One region of the Microbacterium sp. MRS-1 genome, then DNA from elsewhere that is predicted to be linked to it. Evidence: predicted binding sites of a transcription regulator. Region 1 holds the regulator's gene; the other holds the start of a gene.
The links. Region 1 encodes LexA, which represses DNA repair genes until DNA is damaged. Its sites were predicted from a motif close to TCGAACANNTGTTCGA; they were not measured.

Region 1 (15,568 bases):
CGAGGCGTTCCGCTCCACGCTGGAAGAGGTGGGCGACGCCGACGTGCTGGTACACGTCGTGGACGGCTCCCATCCCGACCCCGCGGCGCAGCTCGCGACCGTACGCGATGTGATGGGCGACGTGGGTGCGCGCTCGACGCGCGAGATCGTCGTCTTCAACAAGGCGGACCTCGTCGACGACGACGCGCGGCTGGTGCTGCGCGGTCTCGAGCCGAGCGCGCTGTTCGTGTCGTCGCGGACGGGGGAGGGCATCGATCAGCTGCGCACCGTCATCGAGGACGCCCTGCCGCTGCCGGCGGTCGAGGTGCGCGCACTCGTGCCGTATGAGCGTGGAGACCTCATCAACGCGGTGCACGAGTCGGGGCACATCGTCTCGACGGCCCACGAGGAGGGCGGTACCGCCGTGCACGCGCACGTCTCGGAGCGGCTCGCGGCGGAGCTCGCGCCCTACGCGCTCTGACGCACGCCTAGCCTGCCGTCAGCTCTATCGCCGGCACGCCGGGCGTCGGAAAGCCGAACACCTGGCCGAGGAAAGCGAGCTCGCTCTCCAGCGCGTGCACGACTGCCTCAGCGCCGCGGAACCCGTGTCCCTCGCCCTCGTAGAGCACGTAGGCGTGCGGGATGCCGCGCGCGGCGAGAGCGTCGCGGATCGCTTCGGCCTGCGACGGAGGCACGACCGCGTCATCCGCACCCTGCAGCAGCAGCACGGGCACGCGGAACCCGTCGATATGCGTCAACGGGGAGCGCTCGATATAGAGCTCCTCGGCCTCCGGCAGGGGCCCGATGAGTCCGTCGAGATACCGTGACTCGAAATCGTGCGTATCGGCGGCCAGGGTTCGGGCGTCGCCGACGCCGTAGCGGGAGATGCCCGCGCGGAACACATCGGTGCGCGCGAGCGCCGCGAGCACCGTCCAGCCGCCTGCCGATCCGCCCTTGATCGCCAGGCGGCCGCCATCGGCGGCGCCGGTGGCGGCAAGGCCGGAGGCGGCTGCCGCGACGTCCGCCACGTCGACGACGCCCCATTGTCCGCGCAGACGCTCCCGGTACGCGCGGCCGTATCCGGTCGAGCCGCCGTAGTTCACCTCCAGTACTCCGATGCCGCGACTCGTGAAGAACAGCGTCTTCGCATCGGCGACGCCGCCCTCGTGGCCGGTCGGTCCGCCGTGCACCAGCACGAGATAGGGCGGGCGCTCTGCATCGGATGCCGCGACACGCGGATGGTGAGGGGGGTGCACGAATGCGTGCACCGTCCCCGTCGGACCCTCCAAGGAGAACGGGCGCGTCTCGGGAAGCCACGCATCGAGATCCTCACCCGCGATCTCCGCACGGTGTCCGACGATGAGGTCGACGTGCACCGTCGCCCCCTCCGCATCGAACTCCACCAGCCAGATGCCGCTCACGCCCGGTGCCATGCCGGAGACCAGCGCCCGGCGGCCGACGACCGCCTCGACGGCGAGGGATGCGGTGGCGGGGATGTCGATCACGGTCTCGGTGCCCGCGGCATCCCGCCAGACGAGCTCATCCGAGCCGTTGGTGCGGACAGCGATCACCCCGCCGTCGGACGTCACACCGAACCAGCGGCTGCCGAGTGACCACAGCGGGCCCCCCGTGTCCGCATCGGCCGGGGCGAGAGGCGCCCGCGGCAGGTCGGCATCCAGGCGTAGGCTCCAGAGGTTCCACCGACCCGTCGCATCGTCCAGGTACAGCAGGTCGTCCTCGTCGGTCCATTCGGGCTGGAGCGCTGCCGTGCTGCCGTCGGTCACGTCGGTCCACTCGACCACGGCGCCGTCCTCGAGACGACCGATACGCAGGGTCGTGCGGTCCCACGGCATGTCGGGATGATTCCAGGCCACCCACGCGAGCCGGTCCCCGCGCGGGGACAGCGCGGGCTGAGCCACGAAATCGCTGCCCGCGACGAGGTCGTTTGCTCCCGCACCGTCGAGGTCGATGCGCACGATCGCTCGCTCGCGGCCGCCGCGCTCGCGGATGCCGAGCAGCATCCCGCCGGTCGCGCGAAGTCCGCCGTAGCGGACATCCGCATCGTCCGTCAGGGGACGAGGGTCCGAGCCGGGCTCCTGCACCCACACCTGCTGGTCGCGGCGTTCGACGAAGAACAGCCGACCGGCATCGTCGACCGCCCACGACCCGCCGCCGTACTCGTGGACGCCGGATCGGGCGTTCCACGGCGCCGGCAGGACGAGGTGCACCGTGCCGGTCGCATCGCGCCGGAACACGGCCGTGCGGCCGGCCTCTTCGGCCACCGACTGCGCCCACCACACCTCGTCGCCCACGAGCGCAGCGCCGTCGACCCGGGGAGAAGCCGAAGAAGCCCACGCGGCGGTGAACGGGGAGGGCCAGGATCCATAAGGGTGCACATCGACCATGGCTGCCACGCTACGCGTGTGCGACCTGCCACGTCGGCAGGCACGTGCCGTCACACGCGGGTGAGGGCACCGCAGTGGCTCTAAAGTGGGGCATCGAGGCCGGGGCCGACCGGCCGCACGACCCCGACCCGAGAGGGAACCGAGCGAAGATGGCCCACGAACCTCGCGTCGGCGCTCCGGCGGCCGCCGTCACGGCCTCGCCGCGGGTACCGTTCTCGTTCGAGATCTACCCTCCGCGCACCCCCGAGCAGCTGCCTGCTCTCTACGAGACCATTCGCGTGCTCGCCGCCGCCGGTCCGCGCTTCATCTCCGTGACGTTCGGAGCGGGCGGCTCGACGACCGACCGCTCGCTCACCGTGCTGACGCACATCCTCCGCGAGACGACCGTTCCGCCCGTCGCGCACGTGACCTGTGTCGGCAGCAGCTACGCCGAAGCCACGACGGTCATCCGCGACTTCCTCGATGCCGGCATCACCCGCTTCCTGGCGCTGCGGGGCGACCCGCCCGTCGGCATCGGCGAGGACGACATCGTGTTCGGCGATCTGGAGTCGGCCGCTCAGCTCGTGCAGCTGATCGGCCGGGTGCAGGCGGAGCGCTCGCCGTATCGGGAGCGGGAGATCCCGGGCGTTCCGGGAGCGGTTCGGGTCATCGACGGCGACCGCGTCCAGATCGCCGTCGCGGCGTTCCCGAACGGTCACCCGCGTTCGCGTCACCGCTACGAGGACATCGACGCACTTCTCGCCAAGCAGGCCGCCGGGGCGACGTCCGCCCTGACACAGCTCTTCTTCCACGCCGACGAGTACCTCGACTTCGTCGAGCGCGCCCGTGCGGCCGGGGTCGTCATCCCGATCGTGCCCGGGATCATGCCCATCACCTCTCCGGGGCGACTGCGCCGAGTGCTCGAGCTCACCGGAGATGCGCGCCCCGACGCTCTCGCCGCGGCGCTCGAGTCGGCTCCGGATGCCGCCGCGCAGCGCGCCGTCGGCCTCGCCCATGCCGCCGACCTCGCGCGGTCCGTTGTCGCCGGCGGCGCCGACGGCATCCACCTCTACGCCTTCAACAACCACGACACCGTTCTGGGCGTGCTGCGCGCCGCAGAGCTGATCTCCGAAGCGAGCCCCTGACGCCGTCCGCTCAGTCGGAGGACTCGTCCGCCGCCGCGCGGCGAAGACCCCAACGACTCCACGCGCGGCGAAGAGCCGCCGCGCGCACGGACTGACCGGCGAGCCACGCGCCGGCGGCGACGGCGAGAGCGATCGCCAGAGCTGCGCCGGTCGCGCCGACCGCCGCCGCCAGCAGCTGGTCGAAGACGGCGGCGGCCGCGGCCGGCGTCAGCGCCGTCCCGGCTGCGGCGGACGACACCGCCGCCCGCCCCGCGGCAGCCGCGATCAGCAGCGCCCCGAGGCACGCCGCCGCCGCGAGTGCGGCCCGCCGCGAGTGCGTTCAGGCGTCGCCGCGCGAGCGCGATCCCGCTGAGGAACAGGATGACGGTAGCGACCGGCATCCACCATCCCACCGTCACGCCGAGCGCATATCCCGTTCGAACGGCGGCGAGGGTGTCTCCGGAGCCGATGACCACGACGTGATCGACGGAGGGGATGAGCGTCGCCCACGCCACGCCCTGCGCGCTCAGACGTTCCTTCACGCCCGCCACCACGGCGCCGACCTGGATGCCGAGTCCGGCCTCGGTCTGCACCACGACGCCGGCGCCATCGGAGGTCGCGGCGAGCGTGAGCGCGCGATGAGACTGCCGGAGAAGCTGTTCCCACAGCGACCCGAAGCCGTCTGAGCGGATCGCGTCGGCGATCGTGTCGTGCACGAGAGTCTGCACGGCGGCGGCGGCAGGCGCTTGCAGTCGCCGCAATGCGTCCGCGGCCCGGTCGCCGACGCCCAGCCCGATGATGCCGTCGACGATCGAGCCGGTGAGGGCGTCGGCGTCGAGCCTCGCGTCCACCGCGTCGGCGGATGCCGCGATCAGCGCGTCCTGCACGGTGGTCGAACGGGCCAGCGGCACAAGCGTCGCGGTGAACGCGTCTTCGTCGACCAGCTGCACCCGCGCCCAGACGCTCAGGATGGACAACGGGAGGCAGACGACGGCCAGGACGATCGCGACGGCCGATGCGAGGGCGCGCGCCCGCGACATGATCAGATCGCGCGCAGGACGGCCACGACGCGACCGAGGACCACCGCGTCGTCGCCGAGGATGGGCTCGAAGGAGGAGTTGCGGGGGAGCAGCCACGTGTGGCCGTCCCGCTGCCGGAAGGTCTTCACCGTCGCTTCGCCGTCGAGCATCGCCGCGACGATGTCGCCGTTGTCCGCGGTCGGCTGCGATCTCACGACGACCCAGTCGCCATCGCAGATGGCGGCGTCGATCATCGACTCGCCGCTGACCTTGAGCATGAACAGGTCGCCCTTGCCGACGAGCTGGCGGGGGAGGGGGAAGATCTCCTCGACCTGCTGGTCTGCCGTGATCGGCACGCCCGCCGCGATGCGCCCCACCAGAGGGACCAGCGCCGCATCGCCCACGGCCGGAGCGAGGTCGGCGGGATTCTCGGCGGCGGCACCCGGCAGGTCGATGAGAACCTCCATCGCGCGCGTCTTGCCGGCGTCGCGGCGGAGGTAGCCGCTCAGCTCCAGCTGGTTGAGCTGATGGGTGACGCTGGACAGCGACTTCAGGCCCACGGCGTCGCCGATCTCGCGCATGCTCGGCGGGTAGCCGTGGCGCGCGATGGAGGTCTGGATCACCTCGAGGATCTTCAGCTGCTTGTCGCTGAGGCTCTTCCGCCTGCGTGTCTGAGGCTTCTCGGCCATGTCGCGCGCTCCTTCGATCGCGTCCCCGGAAGGCAGAGCCTTCGAATGTCGGAGGTTGGTGATGGGGTCGTCTTGTCGAAACCGTATCCGGTTTTCGCACGGTCGGACGGCACGCGTGCGCGTGTCGGATTCGATTCATCTGCGAGAACCGTATCGCTTGACACTCGAACACTATCGAAGATAGATTCGGAACAGAGATTCGCATCCGGCTCTCCCGGCCGAGAGGCGGATGCGAATCTCGACTCGAATCTTCGAGGTGACGCTCTCACCCCCGACGCCGCGGCGCGGGACACGTCTCAAGGAGGAACCCATGACCACGATCGACATCCTCGGCGCCTCGCCCCGCGGCCGTGTCATCGCGGCGGCCCCCGCCACCCGTCTGCGCCTGACGGTTCGTGGTCGCCGGGTGCTCGCCTTCCTCGCCTCGATCCCCGTCATCGTCGCGCTCGGTATCGGCATCGTGTCCGGCGGCGGCGCGCTGGCCTCCAATGAGGGATCCTCGGGAGTCACGTTCACCCACGTCACGGTTCAGCCGGGCGACACGCTCTGGTCGATCGCACGCGCGGTCGCACCTGACGTCGACCCGCGCGACGCCGTCGACGCGATCGTTCGACTCAACGCCTTGGACTCGGGCAGCCTCGATGCCGGACAGAGCATCGCGATCCCGGCCGAGTACTCCGCCGGCCACTGATCAGCCTCGTCCGCTCAACACGGCGACCTCTACGATGGTGAGGGTGAGCGTTCGACTCGATGACCTTCCCCTCAGAGACGACCTGCGCGGCCTGACGCCCTACGGCGCTCCCCAGGCTCCGCTGCCCGTCGCGCTGAACGTCAACGAAAACACGCATCCGGTGCCCGAAGCGGTCGCGGACGACATCCTCGACAGCATCGCCCGTGCGCTCCGGGAGGTGAACCGCTATCCGGATCGCGAGTTCACCGCCGTGCGGGAGGGCTTCGCGGAGTACCTGGGTCATGGCCTGTCGGCCGCGCAGATCTGGGCGGCGAACGGATCGAATGAGGTTTTGCAGCACCTTCTGCAAGCGTTCGCCGGCCCCGGTCGGACGGCCTTCGGTTTCGCACCGACTTACTCGATGTACCCGCTGCTCACTCGTGCCACTGGCGCGACGTACGTGAGCGGGACGCGCGGCGTCGACTACACACTCGCCCCCGAAGACGCGGCCGCTCAGGTCGACCGGGGGCAGCCGGATGTCGTCTTCCTGTGCGCGCCGAACAACCCGACCGGAACGCCACTCGGACTCGATGTGATCGAGGCCGTCTATGACGCCGCACCCGGCATCGTGATCGTCGACGAGGCCTACCAGGAGTTCGCGCCCCGCGATTCCCGGTCGGCGCTGACGCTGCTGCCCGATCGGCCGCGGCTGGTCGTTTCTCGCACGATGAGCAAGGCCTTCGCGTTCGCCGGCGCTCGCGTCGGCTACCTCGCGGCCGACCCCGCCGTCATCGATGCCCTGCGTCTGGTGCGGCTGCCCTACCACCTCAGTGCGCTGACGCAGGCGGCGGCATCGGCCGCGCTGCGTCACGCACCGGCGATGCTCGCGATGGTCGACGAGATCGTCGCTCAGCGCGACCGTATCTCCGCGACACTCGACGCGCTGGGCTACCGCCCCTTCGAGAGCTGGACGAACTTCGTGCTCTTCTCCGGTGTGGAAGATCCTGCGGCGACGTGGCAGGGGCTCTACGAACGCGGCGTTCTGATCCGCGACGTCGGCATCGCCCACAGTCTGCGTGTCACGGCGGGCACCGCGGAGGAGTCGACGGTGTTCCTCGATGCGCTCGCCTCCCTCGGTCCGGGCGGTGCCGGCGCGCACTGACGGTGATCGCGGGGGTAACACGCCGGGCCGGCGCGCGCGCTCTCGGTAGACTCGGCTCATGAGCACCCCGGCCCTCCGCACGGCATCCCTGCGACGCGCGACCAGCGAGTCCACGGTCGAACTCGACCTCGACCTCGACGGCACCGGGCGCAGCAGCATCGACACCACGGTGCCGTTCTTCGACCACCTGCTCACGGCCTTCGCAAAGCACTCGCTCACCGATCTCACCGTGCGCGCCTCGGGAGACACCGACATCGATGCACACCACACCGTCGAAGACACCGCGATCGTCCTGGGGCAGGCGATCCGCCAGGCGCTCGGCGACAAGAGCGGCATCTCGCGCTACGGAGACGCGCTCGTTCCCCTGGACGAGGCGCTGGCCCAGGCTGTGGTCGACATCAGTGGGCGCCCCTATCTCGTCCACACCGGGGAGCCGGTCGGGTTCGAGCACCACCTCATCGGCGGCCACTTCACCGGTTCACTCGTCCGCCACACCTTCGAAGCGCTCGCTTTCAATGCTGGTCTGACGATGCACGTCACGGTGCTCGGCGGACGGGACCCGCATCACGTCGCCGAGGCCGAGTACAAAGCGTTCGCGCGGGCCCTCCGACAGGCGAAGGCGCTCGACCCCCTGGTCCACGGCATCCCCAGTACGAAGGGCGCCCTATGACCGACGCCACCGCAGGGCTCGAGGCCGGTACCCGCATCGAGGAGCGGCCTCTCGTGGCTGTGCTCGACTACGGGTCGGGCAATGTCCACTCCGCGGTGAAGGCTCTCGTCGCCGCGGGTGCCGATGCGCGGCTCACGGCCGATCGTGGTCTGATCCACGACGCCGCAGGTCTGGTCGTCCCCGGCGTCGGAGCCTTCCGGGCCGTGATGGAGTCCCTGCGCGCCACGCGCGGCGACGAGATCATCGAACGTCGTCTCGCCGGAGGTCTGCCGGTGCTGGGCATCTGTGTCGGCATGCAGGTGATGTTCGAGCACGGTGTGGAACGCGGTGACGACACCGAGGGGCTCGGCGAGTGGCCCGGGGCGGTCACCGAACTCGACGCGCCGGTGCTCCCGCACATGGGCTGGAACACGGTGCGGGTGGGCGAAGGCTCGACTCTTTTTCGTGGCCTGGAGCACGAACGGTTCTACTTCGTGCACTCCTACGCCGCGCAGCACTGGTCGCTCGAGGTCACGCGGCCGTTCCGCCAACCCGCCCTCACCTGGTGCGACTACGGCACGCCGTTCCTCGCCGCCGTCGAGAACGGGCCGCTGTCGGCGACGCAGTTCCATCCCGAGAAGAGCGGCGAGGCCGGCATCCGGCTTCTCGCGAACTGGATCTCCTCGCTGCCGCAGGACCTCACCCGCACCCGGTAGTAGTCTCTCTGCTTGTGTGTCCTCGTGTCCGCGCATGGCGGGCACTGAACCCTTCCTGGAGCCATGAACGATTTCGCGTCGACCCCCGAACTGATCCTCCTGCCCGCCGTCGACGTCGCCGACGGCAAGGCGGTACGTCTGACGCAGGGTGAGGCCGGCACCGAGACCAGCTACGGCGATCCCGTCGACGCGGCGTTGGCCTGGGCGCGCGACGGCGCCCAGTGGATCCACCTCGTGGATCTGGATGCCGCCTTCGGGCGCGGCAACAACTCCGCCGTGCTGCGCAAGGTCATCAAGCAGCTCAAGGGCGTGCAGGTGGAGCTGTCCGGAGGAATCCGCGACGATGCGACCTTGGAGGCCGCCCTCGAGTCGGGGGCGAGCCGCATCAACCTGGGCACCGCGGCGCTGGAGAACCCCGAGTGGGCGGCGGATGTGATCGGCCGCTACGGCGACGCGATCGCGGTCGGACTCGATGTGCGTGGAACCACGCTCGCTGCGCGCGGGTGGACGCGCGACGGCGGCGACCTCTGGCAGGTGCTCCAGCGCCTCGAAGACGCCGGGTGCAGCCGTTACGTCGTCACCGACGTCACCAAGGACGGCACGCTGAAGGGCCCGAACCTCGAGCTGCTGCGCGAGGTCACCACCCGCACCGTCAAGCCGGTCGTCGCCTCGGGGGGCATCTCGAACCTCGACGACATCGCGGCCCTGCGCGAGCTCGTTCCGCTCGGCGTCGAAGGCGCGATCGTGGGCAAGGCCCTCTATGCGGGGGCCTTCACCCTCGCCGAGGCGCTGGATGTCGCCGCAGGCTGAGAGTCCCGACGACGCCGCCGCCCACGCCTGCGCCGCGGATTCCGCAGGCGTCCCCTGGGAGGGGCGCTCTTTCGAGCCCAATCCGCACGCCGGCGACGACGGCTCTGCAGACCCTGCGCTGCTGTCGGCGCTGCTGAGCTTCCGCCGGGGCGAGGGTGATGCTCGTGCGGTCGTCGACGCCTACCGGACGGCACGCCTGTTGATCCCGCTGGTCGCCGAGGCCGGCGATGTGGGCGTCGCGCCGTCCGGCCACACCGTCGACAAGACGCAGGAGCTGTCCATCGTGACGGTCGCCGCGCCCGACGGGCGGCGTGTGCTGCCGGTGTTCACCTCGGTGGGCACGATGGCGGCGTGGGATCCGAAAGCGCGACCGGTGCCGGCCGACGGCATCCGTACCGCCTTGGCCGCCGCTGCCGACGATACGGACCTGATCGTGATCGACCCGGCATCCGAGACCGAGTTCGTTCTGCGTCGCCCCGCGGTGTGGGCCCTCGGTCAAGGGCTGGCCTGGGAACCCGCGCACACCTCGCCGGAGGTCTATGCCGGGCTGCAGGACTCGATCGGCTCCGAGCTGGGCGTGCTCGACCTGTCGGTGGCGCCGGGGGATCCGCAGGCGCGTCTGCGCGGCCCGGAACTGATCGTCCGTCTGCAGCTCGTGGATGGGCGCGACCAGTCTCAGCTCGACGCCACCCTGCAGCGGCTGGCGGCGCGGTGGGCCGCCGATGATCGCATTGCGGTGCTGGTCGACTCGCTCACGGTCAAGCTCGTCCGCGGCTGAGCGCCGCGCCGGGTCTCACGTGACGGGTCCGGTCCACTTCTCGCCCGGGCCCTTGCCGATCGGGTCGGGGATGACCGAGGCCTCGCGGAACGCGAGCTGCAGCGAGCGCAGTCCATCGCGCAGTGACCGCGCGTGCATGTCGCTGATCTCCGGCGCTCCGGCCGTGATCAGCCCCGCCAGGGCGTTGATCAGCTTGCGTGCCTCGTCGAGATCCCGCTGCGTCTCGGGATCGTCCGCGAGACCGGTCTTGACGGCGGCCGCGCTCATGAGATGCACTGCGGCCGTCGTGATGACCTCCACCGCCGGCACGTCGGCGATGTCGCGGGTGGCGGCGGCGGAGGCACGCTCCTGTTCCTCCCATCGGGCGAGCCGTTCGGCCTCGTGACGGTCGGGGGAGGAAGGAATCGTGTCCACGTGCTGCTCTCTGCTAGACTGTGCGGGCGCCGGAGTGTTCTGCTCCGGAACGAAAGAGGATCACATCCCACCCGCGCTTGCCGCTCCAGGCTACCGGGTCACGCGCTCCGCCTCGTCCGTCGAGGTTGTCGCACCGAGCAATCGGTGCGGGTGAGGGTGCAGGAACGAAGCCGACGTGCGCGTCGTGCGGGGTGGACGTGACGATCTTCCGCCCGAGACACATCCCTGTGTCCGGTGGCACCCACCCGTACGACTAAGGAGTTCCGCATCAGCGATCCCCGCACCAATGACCGCATTCGCGTTCCCGAGGTCCGCCTCGTCGGACCCGCGGGTGAGCAGGTCGGCGTCGTCCGCATCGAGGTCGCTCTGCGCCTCGCTCAGGAAGCAGATCTCGACCTCGTCGAGGTCGCCCCCAACTCGAAGCCGCCCGTGGTCAAGATCATGGACTACGGCAAGTTCAAGTACGAGGCGGCGCAGAAGGCGAAGGAAGCGCGTCGCAATCAGGCGAACACGGTTCTCAAAGAGGTCCGTTTCCGACTGAAGATCGAAGCGCACGACTACACGACCAAGCTCAAGCGTGCCGAAGGCTTCCTGCAGGCCGGTGACAAGGTCAAGGCCATGATCCTCTTCCGAGGCCGCGAGCAGTCGCGTCCGGAGCAGGGTGTGCGGCTGCTGCGCAAGTTCGCCGAGGACGTCGCCGAGTACGGAACCGTCGAGTCGAACCCCACGATCGACGGACGCAACATGGTCATGGTCATCGCCCCGCACAAGAACAAGTCCGAGGTGAAGACCGAGCAGAACGCCCAGCGTGCTGCGAACAAGGAGGCGGCGCGCCAGGCGCGCGGCACCACGGGCGCCGAGACCGAGGCCGCCCCCGCCGCCGAGCCCGCTCCCGCGGAGTAAGGCCGCCGGCCGGAGGCACAGCCTCCCGGCCCCCAGAGCTCCCGCCCCGCGGGAACCACAACGAAGGATAGAGACATGCCGAAGCAGAAGACCCACTCGGGTGCCAAGAAGCGCTTCAAGGTCACCGGTAGCGGGAAGATCAAGAAGCAGCAGGCGAACCTCCGCCACAACTTCGAAGGCAAGCCCACCAAGCGCACGCGCCGCCTGTCGGCCGACAAGATCCTGGCTCCGGGCGACGCGAAGGTCGCCAAGAAGCTCCTCGGCATCTGAGCGCTGACGCAGACGAGAAAGTAGAAGAAAATGGCTAGAGTCAAGCGGGCCGTCAACGCCCACAAGAAGCGTCGCGTCATCCTCGAGCGCGCATCCGGTTACCGCGGGCAGCGTTCGCGCCTGTACCGCAAGGCCAAGGAGCAGGTCACCCACTCGCTGGTCTACGCGTACCGTGACCGCCGCAAGCGCAAGGGCGACTTCCGCCGCCTGTGGATCCAGCGCATCAACGCCGCGGCCCGTCAGAACGGCATCACCTACAACCGCTTCATCCAGGGCCTCGGCCTGGCGGGCGTGCAGGTCGACCGTCGCATGCTGGCCGAGCTGGCCGTCAACGAGCCGGCCACCTTCGCCTCGCTCGTCGAGACCGCGAAGAAGGCGCTGCCGGCGGACGTGAACGCGCCCAAGGCGTAATCACTGCCCACACAGCACGAGAAGGGGTGTCCTCCGAACGGGGGACGCCCCTTCTTCATTCCCTAGGATGAGATCGTGCTCGAAAATCCTCGTTCTCCCCGTGTGCGCGCCGTCGCCAAGCTGACCAAGCGCAGCGCCCGACAGGAGACCGGGCTGTTCCTGCTGGAGGGACCCCAGGCGGCCCGCGAGGCTCTCGCCTTCCGCCCCGACACCCTCGTCGAGCTCTTCGCCACGCCCACGGCGATGGAGCGACATCAAGACATCCGGGATGCGGCCGCGGACGCAGGCCTGGACATCGTCTTCACGACCGAGGCGGTGCTGGATGCGATGGCCGACACGGTGACCCCGCAGGGGATCGTCGCCGTCGCGCGACAGTCGCCGACGTCACTCAAAGACATCTTCGCCGCATCGCCGACCCTCATCGCGATCTGCGAAGAGGTACGCGATCCGGGCAACCTCGGCACCATCATCCGCGCCGCCGACGCCGCCGGTGCCGATGCCGTCGTGCTGACCGGACGCACGGTCGATCCCTACAACCCCAAGGTCGTGCGCGCCACGACCGGCTCGCTGTTCCACGTGCCCGTCGCCGTCGCCGCGGAGCTGGCGGCCACCGTCGAACGGGCACATGCGGCGGGCCTGCGCATCGTCGCCGCGGACGTCGGGGGAGAGGACTTCCTCGCCCGCCGAGACGCGCTCGCCGCACCCACGGCCTGGCTGTTCGGCAACGAGGCACGGGGCCTGGACGACGATGCGCTGGCGCTCGCCGACCTCTCCCTGCGACTGCCGATCTACGGTCGCGCCGAGTCGCTGAATCTCGCCACCGCGGCGAGCGTCTGCCTGTACGAGACGGCCTTCGCACAGCGCGGCGATCGCTGACGCGAATTGTTCCGGGTCGGTTACGACTCGGTCAAGATCCTGTGCATAAGTTGGTCGTCTTCCACAGGATCTGCCTAGGCTGGCCCGCATGTCGATTCCGAATGCGACCCCGGCGACGTCCAACATCACCGTGCGCCGCGGGGATCCCCTCGTCGTGGTCAGCAACGTCGAGAAGCACTACGGCGACTTCCACGCGCTGAAGAACATCGATATGACGGTCAACCGCGGTGAGGTCGTCGTGGTGATCGGCCCCTCCGGCTCGGGCAAGTCGACGCTCTGCCGCACGATCAACCGCCTCGAAACGATCACGAGCGGCACGATCACCATCGACGGCAAAGAGTTGCCGAAGGAGGGAAAGGCGCTCGCGGCTCTGCGTGCAGACGTGGGCATGGTGTTCCAGTCCTTCAACCTCTTCTCCCACCTCACGATCCTCGAGAACGTCACGCTCGGCCCCATCAAGGTCAAGAAGATGAAGAAGGCGGATGCCGAAGCCGAAGCCAAGGTGCTGCTGGAGCGCGTGGGCGTCGGGCATCAGGCATCCAAGCTGCCGGGACAGCTTTCCGGCGGTCAGCAGCAGCGTGTCGCGATCGCCCGGGCGCTGGCGATGAAGCCCAAGGTCATGCTGTTCGACGAGCCCACCAGTGCGCTCGACCCGGAGATGATCAACGAGGTGCTCGACGTCATGGTCGGTCTCGCCCAGGACGGCATGACGATGATCGTCGTCACGCACGAGATGGGGTTCGCGCGTAAAGCGGCCGATCGAGTGGTCTTCATGGCCGACGGCCAGATCATCGAGCAGGCACGCCCCGACCAGTTCTTCACGGCCCCCACGAGCGACCGGGCGAAGGACTTCCTCTCCAAGCTGATCACGCACTGACCGAGACGTCCGCGCCTGGCACCGGCGCGGTCAACGAGAGATGGATACGAAACAGGAGGATCACATGCTGAAGAAGAACAGAATCGCCGGCAGCATCGCGGGGATCGCCCTCGCCGCGCTCGCCCTCACCGCGTGCAACAGCGGTACGCCCGGCGCGGAGCCGGGCTCCACCGGCGGTGCCTCGGGTGCCGCCGAGAATCCCTGGACGGTCGCCACCGACGTGACGATCGAGGGCAGCCCCACCTTCGACAAGATCAAGAGCTCCGGCACCGTCACCGTCGGCGTCAAGGAGGACCAGCCGGGCCTGGGTTACCTGGACCCGGTGACCAACACGCGCAGCGGCTTCGACGTCGACATCGCGCGCTGGATCGCCGCCTCGCTCGGCGTCGCCGAGGACAAGATCCAGTTCCAGCCGATCGCCTCGGCCAACCGCGAGCAGGCGATCGTGAACGGCGACATCGACTACTACGTCGGGACCTACTCGATCACCGACAAGCGCAAGCAGCAGATCTCGTTCGCCGGGCCGTACTTCATCACCGGACAGGGCCTGCTCGTCGCGGCGGACAACGACAAGATCACGGGCAAGGACTCGCTGACGGCCGACGAGACCGTCTGCTCGGCGACGGGTTCGACCTCGATCCAGCGGATCAAGGAGCAGACCCCCGCCAAGACCAAGGAGTACGACCAGTACTCGGCTTGCGTCGAGGACCTCAAGAACGGTCAGGTGGATGCCGTCACGACCGATGAAGCGATCCTCATCGGGTACGCGGCCCAGGCTCCCGACAAGCTCAAGGTCGTTGGCGAACCGTTCAGCGAGGAGCGCTACGGCGTCGGCATCGCCAAGGGCGACACCGCGCTGCAGACGTTCATCAACACGATGTTCACCGACGGCGGGTCGACCTGGCAGGCGATCTTCGACAAGAACCTCGGCGCCTCCGGTGTGAAGGCGACGCAGCCCCCGGTCGACGCCGCGAGCTGAGCGGGGCCGGCGGCAGCGACGAGTGCGCTGCCGCCGGCATCCGGCACCGAGACGACGACAACGAGAACGACGGAAGGCGGGGCGGTGGAGATCATCACCAACAACCTCGATCTCTGGGGTGAGGCGCTCAGAGGAACGATGGTGCTGTTCATCGGCGGGGGCATTCTCGCGCTGGTGCTCGGTTTCGTCGTCGGTGCCATGCGGGTCTCGCCGATCCCCGCGGCGCGGGCGGTGGGCACGGTCTACGTCAACTGGATCCGCAACACACCTCTGACCCTCGTCATGTTCTTCTTCGCGTTCTGCCTGCCGATCCTGCTGCGTGAGCGCATCGATGCGATCCTGCTGGCGACGATCGCCCTCGGCGTCTACACGGCGACCTACGTCGCCGAAACGCTGCGCTCGGGGATCAATACGGTCCCGGTGGGGCAGGCTGAGGCCGCGCGCGCACTCGGGCTCACGTTCGGTCAGGTGATGACGCTCGTCGTCCTGCCGCAGGCGACGCGCTCGGTCATCCCGCCCATGATGAGCGTGCTCATCGCGCTGTTGAAGAACACGACGGTCGCCGCCGGCTTCTCGGTGCTCAATCTCGGCTCCGTGCGCAGCAACCTCAGCGAGCGCGGCGAGAACCAGCTCGTGACACTTCTGTGGGTCATGGTCATCTTCGTCGCCCTCGTGCTGCTGCTCGCGTGGCTGCAGCGGGCGATGGAGCGCAGATGGAAGGTCGCCCGATGAGTTCCGTCCTCTATGACGTCCCCGGGCCGAAGGCGATCGCCCGCAACCGCGTGCTCGGTGCGGTGACGATCGTCGTGATCGCGGCGGCGGCGGGATGGGTGATCTGGCGCTTCGCCGCCACCGGTC
Region 2 (15,568 bases), on a different contig from region 1:
CCTTCTCGCAGCGGATGCCGCCGGTGCAGTAGCTGACCACCGTCTTGTCCTGCAGCTCGTCCCTGTGCGCGGCGACGGCATCCGGAAACTGGGTGAACCGCTGCAGGCGCCAGTCCACGGCTCCCTCAAAGGCGCCGTCGTCGACCTCGAACGCGTTGCGCGTGTCGAGCATGACGACCTCGCGGCCCGCGTCGTCGTGCCCCTGATCGAGCCACCGGCGCAGCGTCGCCGGTCAGACGGCCGGAGCGCGACCCTGCGCCGGACGGATCGTCGGGCGGTCCATCCGGATGATCTCCCGCTTGAGCTTGACCAGCATTTTGCGGAACGGCTGCGCGGACGACCAGCTCTCCGTGGCCCGCAGCGCCGCGAACCGGGGGTCTGTGCGCAGTTCGTCGAGATAGGCGCGCAACGGCTCTGCCGCACCCGCCAGGAAGAGGTTGATCCCTTCCTCGGCGAGGATGATCGTCCCGGTCAGTCCCGCCACGACCGCCCGCTCCCGCAGCGGCCCGCGCAACTGCGCGGCATCCGTCAGCGGGGTGAACAGGTAGGCGGAGACGTTGAGCACGGCGGGAGCGGCAGACACCGTTCGAGCCTACGGCGCGCTCACATGTCGGCCGGAGTCCACTCCGAGACCTCGTCGAGCTCGGCGACCTCGTCGGCCGTGAGCTGCACGCGACCGCCGTCGAGAAGGTCGGCGACCTGCGACAGCTTCGAGGCCGACGCGATCGGGGCGACCACGGTCGGCTTCGCGCGCAGCCAGCCGAGGGCGGTCGCGGCGATCGACACGTCGTGCGCGGCGCCGATGCGCTCGAGCACCTGGATGATCTGCAGGCCCTGCGGGGTGGCGTAGACCGCGGCACCCTGCGCGCGCGGCGTGTCGTGGGCCGCGGCATCCGTCGAACGGTACTTGCCCGTCAGGAACCCCTTCGCCAGCGAGAAGTAGGGCACCAGCGACAGGCCGAACTCCTCGGCGACCGGCACGATGTCGTCTTCGGTCTCGCGGTGCACGAGGTTGTAGTGGGGCTGGATGGCGACGGGCTCGGCGACACCCAGCTCGCGCGCGATGCGCACCCACTCGCGGATGCGGTCGGCGGAGTAGTTCGACACGGCGGTGTAGCGGACGAGACCGTCGGACACGAGCTGGCCGAAGGCTGCGACCGTCTCCTCCAGGGGCGTGTCGGCGTCGTCGAAGTGCGCGTAGTACAGGTCGATCGACTCGACGCCCAGCCGTTCGAGCGACGCCTCCGCGGCGGCACGGACGGTGGATGCCGCGAGTCCTCTGAACTGCGGGTGCTGGCTGACCTTGGTGGCCACGGTGACGTCGGTGTGGCCGCGCTCGGTGAGCCAGGCGCCGATGATCGTCTCGCTCTCGCCGCCGCTGTGGCCGGGGGCCCACGCGCTGTAGGAGTCGGCGGTGTCGATGAAGGTGCCGCCACCGGCGTGGAACGCGTCGAGGATCCGGAAGGACTCCTCGCGGTCGGCCGTCCAGCCGAACACGTTGCCGCCGAGGGCGAGGGGGAAGACGTCGATGTCGGTGTGCGCGATGCGGGTCATGCTTCGATCCAACCACCGGCGTGGCGGACGTGTTCCCCGCATTCCGATCTGTTGCAGGGCCTGACGCGCACCCGGGAGGGGTGAGTATCGGCAACGGCCCCCGGCCGCGCGCCGCGCGGACCGCCGCGATGCGCGACAGGCGAGAGACACGTCCGAGAAACCGCGCGCGGCGCGAGAAACCACCCCCAGGTGGGTTTCTCGCGGCGCCGTTGGTTTCTCGCCCGCGGCTCAGGCGTCCTTCGGGCGGCCGCGGCATCCATTCAGCGGAATGGATGCGGGAAGCGTAGCGTTGTCGTCATCATGCAACGTTTCGGAACTCTCTCGTTCGGCCACTACGGCCCGCTCGGCGGCGGTCGCGAGCTGACCGCCGGCGACATGCTGCACCAGGCGATCGATCTCGCGCAGGGCATGGACGATCTCGGTGTCAACGGTGTCGCGGTGCGGGTGCACCACTTCGCCCGCCAGCAGGCCGCCCCGATGCCGCTGCTGGCGGCGATGGCCGCGAAAACGAAGCGGATCGAGGTCGGCACCGGCGTCATCGACATGCGCTACGAGAACCCGCTGTACCTCGCCGAGGAGGCGGCCGCGGTCGACCTCATCTCCGACGGTCGGCTGGCTCTCGGCGTCAGCCGTGGGTCACCCGAGACGGTCGTGCGCGGCTACGAGAAGTTCGGCTACACGGCATCCGACCCGCGCGGCGCCGACCTCGCACGCGAGCACATGGACCTGTTCCTGCGCGCGATCGACGGCGAGGGCCTGGCCGAGCGCGACGCCAACTCGCCTTTCGGCGGCGGTCACGGACTGCAGCGCATCGAGCCGCACGCGCCGGGTCTGCGCTCGCGCGTCTGGTGGGGCGCGGGCTCGCGCGACACGGCCGAGTGGGCGGGACGCACGGGACTGAACCTGATGTCCTCGACCCTCGTCACCGAGGCCGACGGACGCCCGTTCGACATTCTGCAGGCCGAGCAGATCGATCGTTTCCGCGCCGCTTGGGCGGAGGCGGGCCACGCCGGCACGCCGCGGGTCTCGGTGAGCCGATCGGTGTTCCCGATCACGACCGCCGAGGACGAGCTGTACTTCGGCCACAGTCAGGAGGGCGACGGCATCGGCTACATCGACGGCTTCCGTTCGACGTTCGGCAAGACGTATGCCGCCGCCCCCGACGTGCTCGTCGAGCAGCTGCTCCAGGACGCCGCGGTCATGTCCGCCGACACCTTGATGCTCACCATCCCCAGCCAGTTGGGCGTGGAGTTCAACCTCCGCATCGTCGAGTCGTTCGCGACGCACGTCGCGCCCGCCCTCGGCTGGCAGTCCACCCTCGCGTCGGCCTGACCCGTCGCTCGCGGGGGTTTCGCACACGCAGATTCGGAGATGCGCAACGGATGCGGACCGTGGATGCCGCGGCATCCGCATCCGGTGCGCAGATCCGAATCCGATGCGCGCGGGGCGAGCGCCGGGGCGACCTTGCGCGGAGGCTGACGATGACCGACGCTGGTCGTCATGAGCCGTGTGCGCCTGGACCTGAACATCTCCCTCGACGGATTCGCGACGACGACCGATCAGACCCCGGAGAACCCTTTCGGTGACGATTGGGGGCGCCTGACCCGCGACTACACCGCGACGCGAACGTTCCGGGAGCGCGTGCTGCACGACGACACGGGCGCGGGGACCACCGGCGTCGACGACGAGTATGCGCAGCGCTACTTCGCCGACCTCGGCGCCGAGATCATGGGCGCGGGCATGTTCGGCCTGCACGAGCACGGCGACGACCCCGACTGGCGGGGATGGTGGGGGGACGAGCCGCCGTTCCGCGTGCCCGTGTTCGTGCTCACCCACACGCCGCGGCCGTCCATCGAGATGGCCAACGGCACGAGCTTCCGCTTCATCGATGCGTCAGCCGAGGAAGCCCTCGCCCAGGCGCGCGCCGTCGCCGCCGGGGGTGACATCCGTATCGGCGGGGGCGCCAGGACGGCGCGCTCCTTCCTCGATGCCGGGCTGGTCGACGAGCTGCACGTCGCTGTCGTGCCCATCATCCTGGGGCGCGGCATCCGCCTCTGGGACGACCTGCGCGGCCTGGAGAACGGGTACGAGGTGCGCGCCGAGGCAGCCGAAAGCGGCGTGACCCACCTCACGTTCCGCCGCTGAGGATCGGGAAGGCAGCCGCAGATGCGCCGGGCGATCGCCGTCATCGCACTGCTCACGCTCGTGGCGAGCCTCGCCGCGTGCGCCGGCTCTCGCTTCGACCCGCCCGCGCTCTCCACGGCCGGCGTCAGCGCCTCCGGAAGCTCGCAGCATCGGCTCACCGTCGACGGCCACGACCGGTCGTATCGGCTGTACGTGCCCGCTCACCTCTCCGCGCCGGCGGCACTCGTCGTGATGCTGCACGGTGGCTACGGGTCGGCGCAGCAGGCCGAGGCGTCGTACGGGTGGGACCGGATCGCCGACGAGCACGGCGTCGTCATCCTCTACCCGGACGGCGACGGCCGGGCCTGGAACGCAGGTGGGGGATGCTGCGGGTGGCCCGCCCGCGACGGCACCGACGATGTGGCGTTCATCGCTGCGGCGGTTGCCGATGCGCAGAAGCGGGTTTCGATCGACGCCGGGGCCGTCTTCGCCGCCGGCATGTCCAACGGCGCGATGATGGCCTACCGACTCGCGTGCCAGACGACGCTGTTCGCCGCGATCGGCCCCGTGTCCGGAACGATGCCGGTCGGGCTGGAGTGCCCCGCTCCCGCCCCGACCTCGGTGATGGCCGTGCACGGTGTGGACGACACCCGTGTGCTCTACGACGGGGGCGCATCCACCGTAGGCACCGCGCGGATCGACGCCACCGCGCAACGGGATGTCCACGCGCTCTGGGCACGGGCGGCCTCGTGCGACGAGGATGTCACCACCTCGGCGCCGCCGCTGACCACCGAGACCGCCGCCTGCCCCGACTCCCGCACGGTACAGCTCGTCAGCATCGCCGGGTACGGCCACGAATGGCCCTCACCCGACGGCGGATCCACGCCCCAGGGCGAGCAGGTCTACCGGGGATGGGATGCCACCGCGCAGCTGTGGTCGTTCTTCGACACGCACCGACGAGCGGCATCCGGCTGAGCGGAGACGAACGATGAAGACGAACGATGAAGGCGACCGTCGCATCCCCCCAGACCGACAGTCGCCTTCATCGTATCGCTGCCCGGCTTCGGGCGCCGGATCGCTTAGTCACGACGCTACGTCTTCGAGCCGCAGACGCCCAGTGAATATGGCCAATCTTGCGGCAACCTGCACATTCGGTTGAATAGAGCGCTCTTGCGGCCTCGCGAGCCGCTCGGAGCGCACGGATCTTGCGCAAGTCTTGAGGAAGTCGATCTTGACGAGAAGTCAACAGCTCGCTACCGCGTCTGACCGACCGAGAGTCCGAGAACGGGATAGAGCACGGTGAAGCCCTCGACCAGACCGAGCTTCAACGCGTCCCCGGTGTGCCCGACGCCCGGGATATCGTAGCGGGTGACGGCCATCCCCGCCTTCCGCGCGGCCGCAGCGAGGGTGTCGGCGTGCGCCATGTATGCGGGGTCGGCGGATCCCGCCGTGAACACCGCCGTCATCCCGGCGTACGTCCCGGCCGGAGCGGCCGCCAGGATGTTCACGGGCTTGGAGGCTTCGAACGCCTCGCTGCTGCCGCCGTAGACGGTCTTGGTGATGTTGGCGACCTGCTCGGATCCCGGGAAGGGCTCTCCCGAGATGTCGAGGATGTTCTTCCACATCGCGGGGTAGTCGGCCCCGAAGGAGATCGCGCACCCTCCTCCGTTGGAGTATCCGGCGATGGTCCAGAAGGCGGGGTCGTTGATGATGCGCAGGTGCGCCTTCGCCCACGCGACGACGTCCTGCGTCACGTAGGTGCGCGCCCGGCCGAAGGCCGCAGAGTCGGCGCACGCGGTGTCGGCGTTGGCGGAGCCGACTTGATCGGCGACGATCACGATGGGCGCCAGGCCGTGGTTGCGGGCGGCGAACTCGTCCAGCACGTCGCTGATCGCGGTCGGGTCGGGGTTTCCGGGATGGCCCATCATCATGATGACCAGCGGTAGGGCCGGCGCGTTCGGAACGAGCGCGGCGGGAGGCAGGTAGATGCCCACGGGGCGGGCGGCGAAGCCGGATGCCGTGGCAGGAATGACCTGCGTGCCGCGCGACCCCTTGGCCGGCATTCCGGCGGGCGGCACGAAGGACTGCGCGAGCGGAACGGTCGGAACATCGGTTGTGGGCCCGACGTCGGGCAGATCGAGCGGGTCGTAGCCCGACACACCGAAGAGCGTCGCCAAGGTCGGGTTCAACCCGAAACCGGCGTTGATGCCGATCGCCGCGGCGACGAGAAACACCAGGACGGCGAGGGCGGACACGATCCGCCGCCACCATCGCGCACCCACCAGCGCGCCGAGCGCGACCCCGGAGGCAGCGAGGGCGCCGGCCGCCCACTGCAGGACGAACCCCGGCAGGGGCGCCGGGCCGAACAGCTGCATCCGATCGACGACATGCACGAGCGCCACGCCCAGCCCGGCTCCCGCGATCGCGCCCCCCGCAGCCCACAGAATGGTGCGCCTGTCCCAGCGACGCACGAGCACGACCAGGAGGAACGCTCCCGCGATCGTGTAGACGATGATCGGGACAGCGCCATCGATGATCGGCAACTGCCAGATCTGCATGCACCGACTCTAGGGCGACACACCTTGGCCATCGCTGAGCGCCGCGGGAGAGATCTGCCCGACTCGTCGCCGCCGGCGGCGCCTGTGCAGCGCGCCGAGACCCGCGAGCAGCGCGATCAGGCGCAGACGCGAAGACGAGGAGTCGGCGGGGCCGCCGCGACAGCGACTCTGCCGACGTTTGCGGGTGCGGGAGAACGCCGCATCGACGGCAGGTGAACGGATGCCGACGCCCGCGTTTCCACCCATCGGACCGCCTTCCGCCCCGCCGGAAGAAACCCCCCGCAGATCGGGGGTGGCACACACGAGCGAAACCGTGAATAATGTGAGGTATGACCACAGGTCGCCCGGTTGGGTACAGCGCCATTTCCAGCTATTCACGTGTCGAGATCCTGCACCTCGTCCAGGAGCAGCCGCGTCGCACGATCACCGAGATCGTGGAGGCGACGGCCCTGCACCCGAACACCGTGCGCGAGCATCTGCAGCGTCTGATCGACGAGGGCTACGTCGTGTCGGCGGCGGAGCACCGCACCACCCGCGGTCGCCCGCGCGTGCTCTACAGTGCGGCCGACGGCATCCTGGCCTCCAGCGCCATCCAGCGCCGCAAGGTGCGCGCCGCCGCCGAGCGGGGCGACCTCATGCGCCGCGTGCTGCCGGGAGCCGCGCCCGAGCTCGACACCGAAGCCCTCCATCAGGTCGACGCCCTCGTCGAGGACCTGATCGACGCCGGCTTCGATCCACTGGTCGATGAGCGCGAGCTGACCGTCGACCTCACCCCCTGCGCACACGCCTCCTCCCAGGCCGAGCATCGCGAAGTGCTGTGCCGCGTGCACCTGGGTCTCATGCAGAGCGTGCTCAGCGCCGCCGGCGGGCCCCTCGCCGTCGATGCCATGCGCCCGTCCTGCGACCCGCGCGAGTGTGTCGTCCAGCTGATGTTCGCCGGCGCCACGGCCTGATCAGACCTCGGTTCTTTTTCACGGCCCCGGGCGCCCGGGGCTGGGAAATCCCTGTGTAGCTTCAGTCACGAAGAAGACTCCCGCCCTCGGAAGGATGACGATGGACTTCCTGGACCCGCTCCTGCTGGCTCGCTGGCAGTTCGGCCTGACGACCCTTTATCACTTCATCTTCGTGCCGCTCACGCTCGGGATGTCGCTGTTCATCGCGATCTTCCAGACCGTCTGGTACCGCACCGGAGAGGTCAAGTGGCTGCACCTGACGCGGTTCTTCGGGAAGATCTTCCTCATCAACTTCGCGATGGGGATCGTCACCGGCATCGTGCAGGAGTTCCAGTTCGGGATGAACTGGTCGAGCTACTCCCGCTTCGTCGGCGACGTGTTCGGCGCTCCCCTGGCTTTCGAGGGCCTCATGGCCTTCTTCTTCGAGGCGACCTTCATAGGCCTGTGGATCTTCGGGTGGAACAAGCTGCCCCGCGGCATCCACCTCGCCACCATCTGGATCACCGTCGCCGGCACCTGGCTCTCGGCCTACTTCATCCTCGCGGCGAACGCGTTCATGCAGAACCCCAAGGGCTACCAGATGTCCACCGAGGGGCACCGCGCCGAGATGGCCGACTTCTGGGAGGTGCTGACCAACCCGGTCGCCCTCACCCAGCTGCCGCACACGCTCTCGTCGGCGATCATGTTCGCCGCCGGGGTGATGATCGCCGCCTCCGCCTGGCACCTGTCGCGCGGACGCAACCTCGACACCATGCGCACGTCGCTACGCTTCGGCCTCTGGGCGATGATCATCGGCTTCGTGGCCGTCTTCCTCTCCGGCGACCAGCTCGGCCTCGTGATGGTGCAGACCCAGCCCATGAAGATGGCGGCGGCGGAGGCGATATTCAACTCCGCGTGCGGCGCGAATGCCTCGTTCTCGCTGTTCTCCATCGGCACCCCCGACGGTACCGGCGAGGTCTGGTCGCTGCGCGTGCCGTATGTGCTCGCCTTCCTCTCCACGTCCACGCGCGACTTCAACGGCTGCGTCGAGGGCATCAACGACCTCAACAACCTCTACACGACCCAGCTCTTCCCGCAGTTCGCCGACCAGGTCGACGGCAACTTCGCGCCGATCCTCTGGGTCACGTACTGGTCATTCCGCTGGATGATGGGCTTCGGCCTGCTCGCCACCGCCATCGCGGTCGCGGGTCTCTGGGTCACCCGCAAGGGCGCGAAGCGCCCGGTCGCCGGCTGGATGTGGAAGATCGCGATCTGGCAGGCGCCGCTCGCCCTGTTCGGCATCCTCGTCGGATGGATCTTCACCGAGATGGGTCGCCAGCCGTGGATCGTCTTCGGTCTCATGCTCACGCAGGACGGGGTCTCCCCGAACGTGCCGGGCTGGACGGTGCTGATCTCGCTCGTCGCGTTCACCCTGATCTACGCGATCCTCGCGGTCGTGGAGTTCGGGCTCATCTTCAAGACGGTGCGCGAGGGTCCGCAGGCCCTCCCCGACCCCGACGACCTGACGCCCGAGGGGCATCTGAAGGTCGACGACGTCCCCTCGACGGTGTACTAGGAGCTGGCTGACATGGACCTCGCAACCCTCTGGTTCTTCATCGTCGGAGTGCTCTTCGTCGGATACTTCGTGCTCGACGGCTTCGACTTCGGCGTCGGTATGGCGCTGCCCTTCCTCGGCAAGGACGAGGTCTCGCGCCGCCAGGTGATCAACACCATCGGCCCGGTGTGGGACCTCAACGAGACCTGGGTGATCGTCGCCGGCGCGTGCCTGTTCGCGGCGTTCCCCGAGTGGTACGCGACGCTGTTCAGCGGGTTCTACCTGCCGCTGCTGCTGATCCTCCTCGCCCTCATCGCCCGCGGCGTCTCGTTCGAGTACCGTCACCAGCGCGAGGACCTCTCGTGGAAGCGCCGCTTCGACTGGATGATCACGATCGGCTCCGCCGTGCCGGCCCTCCTCTGGGGCGTCGCGGTCGCGAACATCGTGCAGGGCGTGCCGATCGACGCCGACAAGAACTTCACCGGCTCACTGTTCACCCTCCTGAACCCCTACGGGCTCTGGGTCGGCGTGACGACGCTGCTGCTGTTCTTCCTGCACGGCGTCTACTTCGTGGGCCTGAAGACCGACGGTCAGGTGCACCACGACGCGCAGGCGCTCGGCAAGAAGCTCGCGATCCCGACCGTGATCTTCGCGGCCGGAACCGTGGTCTGGACGATCTTCCTCGCCGCCGGTCGCGGCGCCCCGCTGCTGTGGGCGGTCATCGCCTGCGGTGTGATCGCCGCGGTCGCGCTGCTGCTGTCGGCGTGGTTCAACATCGCCGACCGCGACGGCAAGGCGTTCGCGGCCGGGGCGGTCACGATCGTGTTCGCCGTGCTCACACTGTGGCTGGCTCTGTTCCCCTACGTCATGCCGTCGACGACCGATGACGCCTTCAGCCTGACCATCTCGAATGCGTCCAGCACGCCGATGACGCTGCAGATCATGTCGTGGGCCGCGCTCATCTTCCTGCCGCTCGTGCTCGCCTACCAGGCGTGGACGTACTGGATCTTCCGCAAGCGGATCACCCGCACGACGATCGAGAAGGCGGAGCTGGCCGCAGCCCACTGAGGCCGCTTCACCGGCCCCGGCGCTCACCCCACGGGTGAGGACCGGGGCCGGTGTCCGTTTATGAGGCAGGATCGAAGAATGGCAACCGAAGCCGACCAGGGCCGCACGCGGGTGCGGCCCGTCGACCCGCGACTGGTGCGCTACGCGTCGGCATCGCGGGCGTTCTTCGCCGCGATCGCGGTGATCGGCGTGCTGCAGACCGCGGTCGTCGTCGCGTTCGCGTGGCTGCTGACGCACGCGATCACGCGCGCGATCGACGGGATGCCGTGGGCCGAGCTGACCACACTGCTGACCGCGCTGGCCGCCGTCATCGTCTCCCGTGCGCTGCTGCTCTGGGCGCGCGAAGCCCTGTCGGCGCGTGCCGCCGCGCGCGTGCAGGCGCAGCTGCGGGCGCAGCTCGTGGATGCCGTCGGCATCCTGGGCCCGGGATGGCTGGCAGGCCGCAACAGCGCGCAGCTCGCGGTGACCGCGGGGCGCGGCCTCGAAGCGCTGGACGCGTACTTCGGACGCTATCTGCCACAGCTCGTGCTCACCGTGATCGCGACCCCGGTGCTGGTCGCCGTGATGTGGTGGGAGGACTGGATCTCCGGGCTCACGGTGCTGCTCACTCTCCCCCTGATCCCGCTGTTCATGGTGCTGATCGGCCTCGCGACGCGCACGGTGCAGCAGAAGCAGTGGCGCACCCTGGGGCGCCTGGCCGCCCGCTTCGCCGATACGGTCCAGGGTCTGTCGACGCTCAAGGTCTTCGGCCGTCAGCATCGCGCCGTGCGGTCGATCGAGAAGGTCACCGACACCTACCGCGTCGAGACGATGCGGGTGCTGCGTGTGTCGTTCCTGTCGGGTTTCGCGCTCGAGCTGCTGGCGTCGATCTCGGTTGCGATCGTGGCCGTGTCGATCGGCTTCCGCCTGGTCGACGGGTCGCTCGCGCTCGCGGTAGGCCTGTTCGTGCTGCTGCTGGCGCCCGAGGCGTACCTTCCGCTGCGCCAGGTCGGCGTGCAGTTCCATGCCGCTGCGGAAGGCGTGGCCGCGACCGACGACGTCTTCGCGGTGCTCGACGAGGCCCGCGAGCTCGCCGCCCATGCGCAGCGCGCGCCGCGGACGGCCGACGCCGCGACGGTGAGCGCCGGCCCGGGACGACTCGTGCTCACCGGACTGCGCGTCCGGCGCGGCGACCTGCTCCTGCCCTCCGTCGACCTCGTCGCGGAGCCCGGTACCGTCACGCTCATCGAGGGACCGAGCGGCGCCGGCAAGTCGAGCGTGTTCGCGGCCCTCCGCGGCGCGGTCGCCTTCGACGGGCACGCCGAGCTGGACGGCACACCCGTGAGCGCGCTCTCCCCCGCGACGTGGCTGGCCTGGGCCGGGCAGCATCCGGGACTGATCTCCGGCACCATCGCAGACAATGTCGCACTGGGCGACGATGAGACTGCCGCGGCATCGCGGGGCCCCCTGGTCGCACGCGCGCTGGAGCTCGCCCAGGCGGGCGCGCTCGATCCCGATCAGGAGCTCGGAGTGCAGGGCGCGGGCTTGTCCGGCGGACAGGCCCAGCGCGTCGCCGTGGCGCGCGCCGTGTTCCGTCACCTTCGCGCTCGCGCCGCCGTGATCGCCCTCGACGAGCCGAGCTCCGCACTGGATGCCGCGACGGAGGCGGCCCTGTGGCGCGGCATCCGAGATCTCGCCGATGGCGGAGCGACGGTGCTTCTCATCTCTCACCGGCGCAGCGCGCGGGAAATCGCCGACCGCGTCGTGACGCTGTCGGCGACACCGGCGGAGGTCGGAGCATGACCACGACGACGGACGTGCTGCGGCGGGCGATGCCGTCGTTGCGCCGATTCTGGCCGGGCGCCGCGTCCGGCTTCCTCTCGGAGGCGTCGGCGGTCGCCCTGCTCGCCTGCAGCGCGTGGCTCATCGTGCGCGCCAGCGAGCAGCCTCCGGTGATGTACCTGTCGGCCGCCGTCGTGGGCGTGCGCGCCTTCGCTCTCAGCCGGGCCGCCTTCCGCTACACCGAGCGACTCGCGAGCCACGATGCGGCGCTGCGCCAGCTCGCGGTGACGCGCACCGATCTGGTACGCAGGCTCATTCCGCTCGCCCCGGACGGGCTGACCCGCACGCGGCGCGGCTCGGTGCTCGGCGCTCTCGTCGACGACGTGGACGAGCTGCAGAACCTGCCGCTGCGCGTCGTGCTGCCGCTCGTGTCGTCGGCGACGGTGGCCCTCGGCGCCGTCGTGCTCGTCGGGATCGTCTGGTGGCCGGCGGCGCTCACCCTGCTCGCGTGCCTCCTCGTGGCGGCGGTCGTTGCGGTCGGCTGGGGATGGGTGGCCGGATCTCGCGCCGAACGTTCCATCGCGCCGTTGCGCGCACGCCTCGCCGACGCCGTGCTCGATCATCTCGCGAGCCTGGACGTTCTCGCCGCGTACGGAGCCGACGCGCACAGTGCGCAGCGCATCGCCGCGGCGGATGGCGCGTTGCGGCGGGCGGTGACCCGCCGGGCGGGTGCGCAGGCGGGCTCGACGGCCGTCGTGTCGGTGCTGGCTGGCGCGGCCTCCGTCTTCGCCGTGCTGGCCGCCGTTCCGGCGCTCGGCGACGGGACGATCACCGCTCCTGCCTTCGCCGTCGCGGTGCTCGTGCCGATGGCCGTGTTCGAGGTCTTCGCCGCGGTGCCGGCGGCAGCGTCTTCATGGCGACAGGTGCGCGCCGCGGCCGCACGCATCGCCGAGGCCGTGCCGGACGAGGCACCGGCGGGCATCCCGCTCGAGGTCGCCCGCGACGCCGATGCGTACGCACGAACGGACGCCGCTCTCGGCGCTGGCCTCGTTCTGCAGGGCGTCGCGGCGCGCTGGCCGGGAGCCGCAGAGGATGCCCTGCACGCGTTGGATCTGACGGTCGCCCCGGGCGAGCGGATTCTGGTCGTGGGCTCCAGCGGCGCCGGCAAGACCACGGCGGCGCACGTCCTCGTGCGCTTCTTGGAGACGACCGCCGGCCGCTACACGATCGGCGGGGTCGATGTGCACGACCTCGACCCCGACACCGTCCGCGAGACGGTCGGGCTCTGCGAACAGCAGCCGATGCTCTTCGACGAGGACATCCGGCAGAACCTCCTCTTCGCCCGCGACACGGCCACGGATGCCGAGCTGGAGGCGGTGCTGCAGCGGGTGGGCCTGGGCGACTGGCTCGCCGCGCGCGGCGGCCTGGATGCGCGCGTCGGCGAGCGCGGAGCCCTCGTGTCGGGCGGGCAGGCCCAGCGGATCGCGCTAGCACGGGCGCTGCTGCACGGCTTCCCCGTGCTGGTGCTCGACGAGCCGACCGCCGGCGTCGACGCGGACGCCTCCGACGCCCTCCTGACCGACCTGCTCGGTGCCGTCGGACCCGACCGCGCCGTCGTGCTGATCTCGCACGTCGACGTCCCCGCCGAGCTCGTCGACCGCACGGTGCGGCTGACCGGCGGACGCATCGAAGCCTGAGCTCAGCCGCCGATCGCGTTCATCCCGCGCGCCGGCTGCAGGAACGACGGATCGTCGATCGCGTGGCCGGGAAGCTTGCCGGCGATGCAGTCGTGCAGCAGCGCGTCGAGCGCGACATCGTCGGCGCCGGCACGCAGCAGCGGCATAAGGTCGTACTCGTCGTTGGAGAACAGGCAGTTGCGCAGCTGACCGTCCGCGGTGAGCCGCAGGCGGTCGCATGCGCCGCAGAACGGGGCGGTGACCGAGGCGATCACGCCGACAGCGGCGGGTCCGCCATCGAGCAGGAAACGCTCCGCAGGCGCTCCCCCGCGACCCGGAACGGGCTCGAGGCTCCAGCGTTCCGAGAGCGCTGAGAGGATCTCGTCGCGGGTCACCATGCGGGCGCGATCCCATGTGTGACCGGCATCCAGAGGCATCTGTTCGATGAAGCGCATCTCGGCGCCGTGATCGAGCGCGAAGGCGACGAGGTCGACGAGCTCGTGGTCGTTGACGCCACGCATGGCGACCGCGTTGAGCTTGAGCGGGCGAAGGCCCGATGCGGATGCCGCGGCGATGCCCTCCACGACATCGTCGAGGCGGTCGCGTCGGGTGAGCTCGCGGAAGCGGTCGCGGTCGAGAGTGTCGATCGAGATGTTGAGGCGGTCAAGCCCGGCATCGATGAGGTCGGGCAGCACCTCGCCCAGGCGGATGCCGTTCGTCGTGAGGGCGACCTCGACGGGGCCGTCGGGACCGGCGATCGCGGCGATACGCCGCACGACGTCGACGATGTCGGCGCGCAGCAGTGGCTCGCCGCCCGTCAGCCGGAAGGTCGTGATCCCGGATGCCGCCGCCAACCGCGCGACCCGCACGATCTCATCGGTCGAGAGGATGCTGGTGCGCGCGAGCCACTCGTTGCCCTGCTCGGGCATGCAGTAGGTGCACCGCAGCGAGCACCGGTCGGTCAGCGAGATCCGCAGGTCACGGTGCACGCGACCGAAACGGTCGACGAGCGGGGCGCCCGGGGCCGTCGGCCGCGCTGACGCGGCGCGTCCCGTGCGCAGCATGAGCGGGACGGCGGGCATGCACCGAGGCTACCCGGCTGTGCGCGGGCGGAGGCCGAATAGCGGATTCTCTTGCCAGTTTCGTACTTTTGTTCTATAGTGGAGGGAAGCACAACCCGTCGCATGCCCCCTGGCGGCGGGGGGATCGGCCCTGACGCGCCGATGTGCCTGCAGGTCTCTAGGGGGTGAATCATGCTCGCGGTATCGGATGCTCGTCCGGTCGAGTCGGTCGCGTCCGCGGGTTCGGGGTGGCCGGCGTTGGACGGGCTGGTCGATGGCGTCGTCGATACGCGTCGTCGCGCGGCGGCGGCGCAGGCGGCAGAAGCCCGGTTGCTGGCGGCTGCGGTGGATCTGGTTGCGGATCGGGTGGAACTGTTGCGGCAGGAAGCACAGCAACTGGGGCGGGCACGCGTGCGCTCATCCGACGCGGACCTACCGCTGCGAGAGGTCGCATTGGAGCTCGCGATGGCGCTGCGGGTGTCGGATCGGGGTGTGCAGCGGCGCATGTCGGAAGCGTTCCTGCTGCGTGAGCACTTCCCCACCACCTTGAAGGTGTGGGAGGACGGCGGCATTGATGCGGCGCACGCGTGGGCGATCAGTCGCATCGGGATGCTGCTTCGCACGCCCGACGATCGTGCCCGTTTCGAAGCCCTCGCCCTGGAGGCCGCACGGACGGAGTCTCCGACGCGGATGACGGCGGCGGTGAAAGTCATCGCTGCGACCATCGACCCCGACGCGTTCACCGACGCCACCGACCGCGCGTACGAGACCCGCTCGGTCCGACTGTTCGACCTGGATGACGGGATGGCACGCCTGATCGCCGACCTTCCCGCACCCCTCGCCTACGCGATCCACGACGCCCTCACCAGCCGCGCCTGCCACGTCCTCGACCACCCCGAAGGCGCCGCCGACGGCGCGGCCGCGAGCGGCGGTGGTGAAGGTGATGCAGACAGTGGAGATGGTGGTGACAACGACGGGCAGAGCGTCGTCACGGGGACGGCGCGCACTACCAGCGATATTGGCAACGCCGACACCGACCCAGCATCCTGCGGTGGTGCGATCTGCGTGCAGGAGAAGGATCACCGCACGCTCGCGCAGGTGCGCGCTGACATCCTGAGCGACCTGCTGCTCACCGCCACTCCCACCACCACAGCCACCGGGGCGGGGCTGGACACGGTGACCGCGCAGATTCAGTTGACGATCCCCGCACTCACTCTCGCCGGCGCCCCGGACGCAGGTCCAGCGATCCTGACCGGGTACGGCCCGATCCAGCCCGCCC

Region 2: AS96_RS04545 (HNH endonuclease signature motif containing protein) is a predicted target of LexA. The motif match lies at 14,371-14,386, and genes of this name have one in related genera.

What each region holds. Positions count from the first base shown of each region.
Region 1 is NZ_JAUF01000029.1:28,815-44,382, reverse strand. Features, by position in the region: gene hflX (GTPase HflX) at 1-460, shown strand, start outside; gene AS96_RS06535 (alpha/beta hydrolase family protein) at 468-2,384, opposite strand; gene AS96_RS06530 (methylenetetrahydrofolate reductase) at 2,534-3,508, shown strand; gene AS96_RS06525 (hypothetical protein) at 3,433-4,527, opposite strand; gene lexA (transcriptional repressor LexA) at 4,530-5,195, opposite strand; gene AS96_RS06515 (LysM peptidoglycan-binding domain-containing protein) at 5,506-5,886, shown strand; gene AS96_RS06510 (histidinol-phosphate transaminase) at 5,921-7,027, shown strand; gene hisB (imidazoleglycerol-phosphate dehydratase HisB) at 7,086-7,697, shown strand; gene hisH (imidazole glycerol phosphate synthase subunit HisH) at 7,694-8,392, shown strand; gene priA (bifunctional 1-(5-phosphoribosyl)-5-((5-phosphoribosylamino)methylideneamino)imidazole-4-carboxamide isomerase/phosphoribosylanthranilate isomerase PriA) at 8,456-9,202, shown strand; gene AS96_RS06490 (SseB family protein) at 9,186-9,980, shown strand; gene AS96_RS06485 (DUF1844 domain-containing protein) at 9,996-10,394, opposite strand; gene infC (translation initiation factor IF-3) at 10,629-11,297, shown strand; gene rpmI (50S ribosomal protein L35) at 11,373-11,567, shown strand; gene rplT (50S ribosomal protein L20) at 11,598-11,978, shown strand; gene AS96_RS06465 (TrmH family RNA methyltransferase) at 12,054-12,854, shown strand; gene AS96_RS06460 (amino acid ABC transporter ATP-binding protein) at 12,943-13,731, shown strand; gene AS96_RS06455 (glutamate ABC transporter substrate-binding protein) at 13,796-14,710, shown strand; gene AS96_RS06450 (amino acid ABC transporter permease) at 14,795-15,442, shown strand; gene AS96_RS06445 (amino acid ABC transporter permease) at 15,439-15,568, shown strand, end outside.
Region 2 is NZ_JAUF01000018.1:1,951-17,518, reverse strand. Features, by position in the region: gene AS96_RS15625 (rhodanese-like domain-containing protein) at 1-223, opposite strand, end outside; gene AS96_RS15620 (hypothetical protein) at 233-583, opposite strand; gene AS96_RS04605 (aldo/keto reductase) at 604-1,554, opposite strand; gene AS96_RS04600 (LLM class flavin-dependent oxidoreductase) at 1,855-2,886, shown strand; gene AS96_RS04595 (dihydrofolate reductase family protein) at 3,055-3,699, shown strand; gene AS96_RS04590 (extracellular catalytic domain type 1 short-chain-length polyhydroxyalkanoate depolymerase) at 3,721-4,653, shown strand; gene AS96_RS04585 (alpha/beta hydrolase) at 4,932-6,236, opposite strand; gene AS96_RS04575 (ArsR family transcriptional regulator) at 6,566-7,189, shown strand; gene AS96_RS04570 (cytochrome ubiquinol oxidase subunit I) at 7,290-8,744, shown strand; gene cydB (cytochrome d ubiquinol oxidase subunit II) at 8,757-9,791, shown strand; gene cydD (thiol reductant ABC exporter subunit CydD) at 9,870-11,573, shown strand; gene cydC (thiol reductant ABC exporter subunit CydC) at 11,570-13,249, shown strand; gene moaA (GTP 3',8-cyclase MoaA) at 13,252-14,310, opposite strand; gene AS96_RS04545 (HNH endonuclease signature motif containing protein) at 14,482-15,568, shown strand, end outside.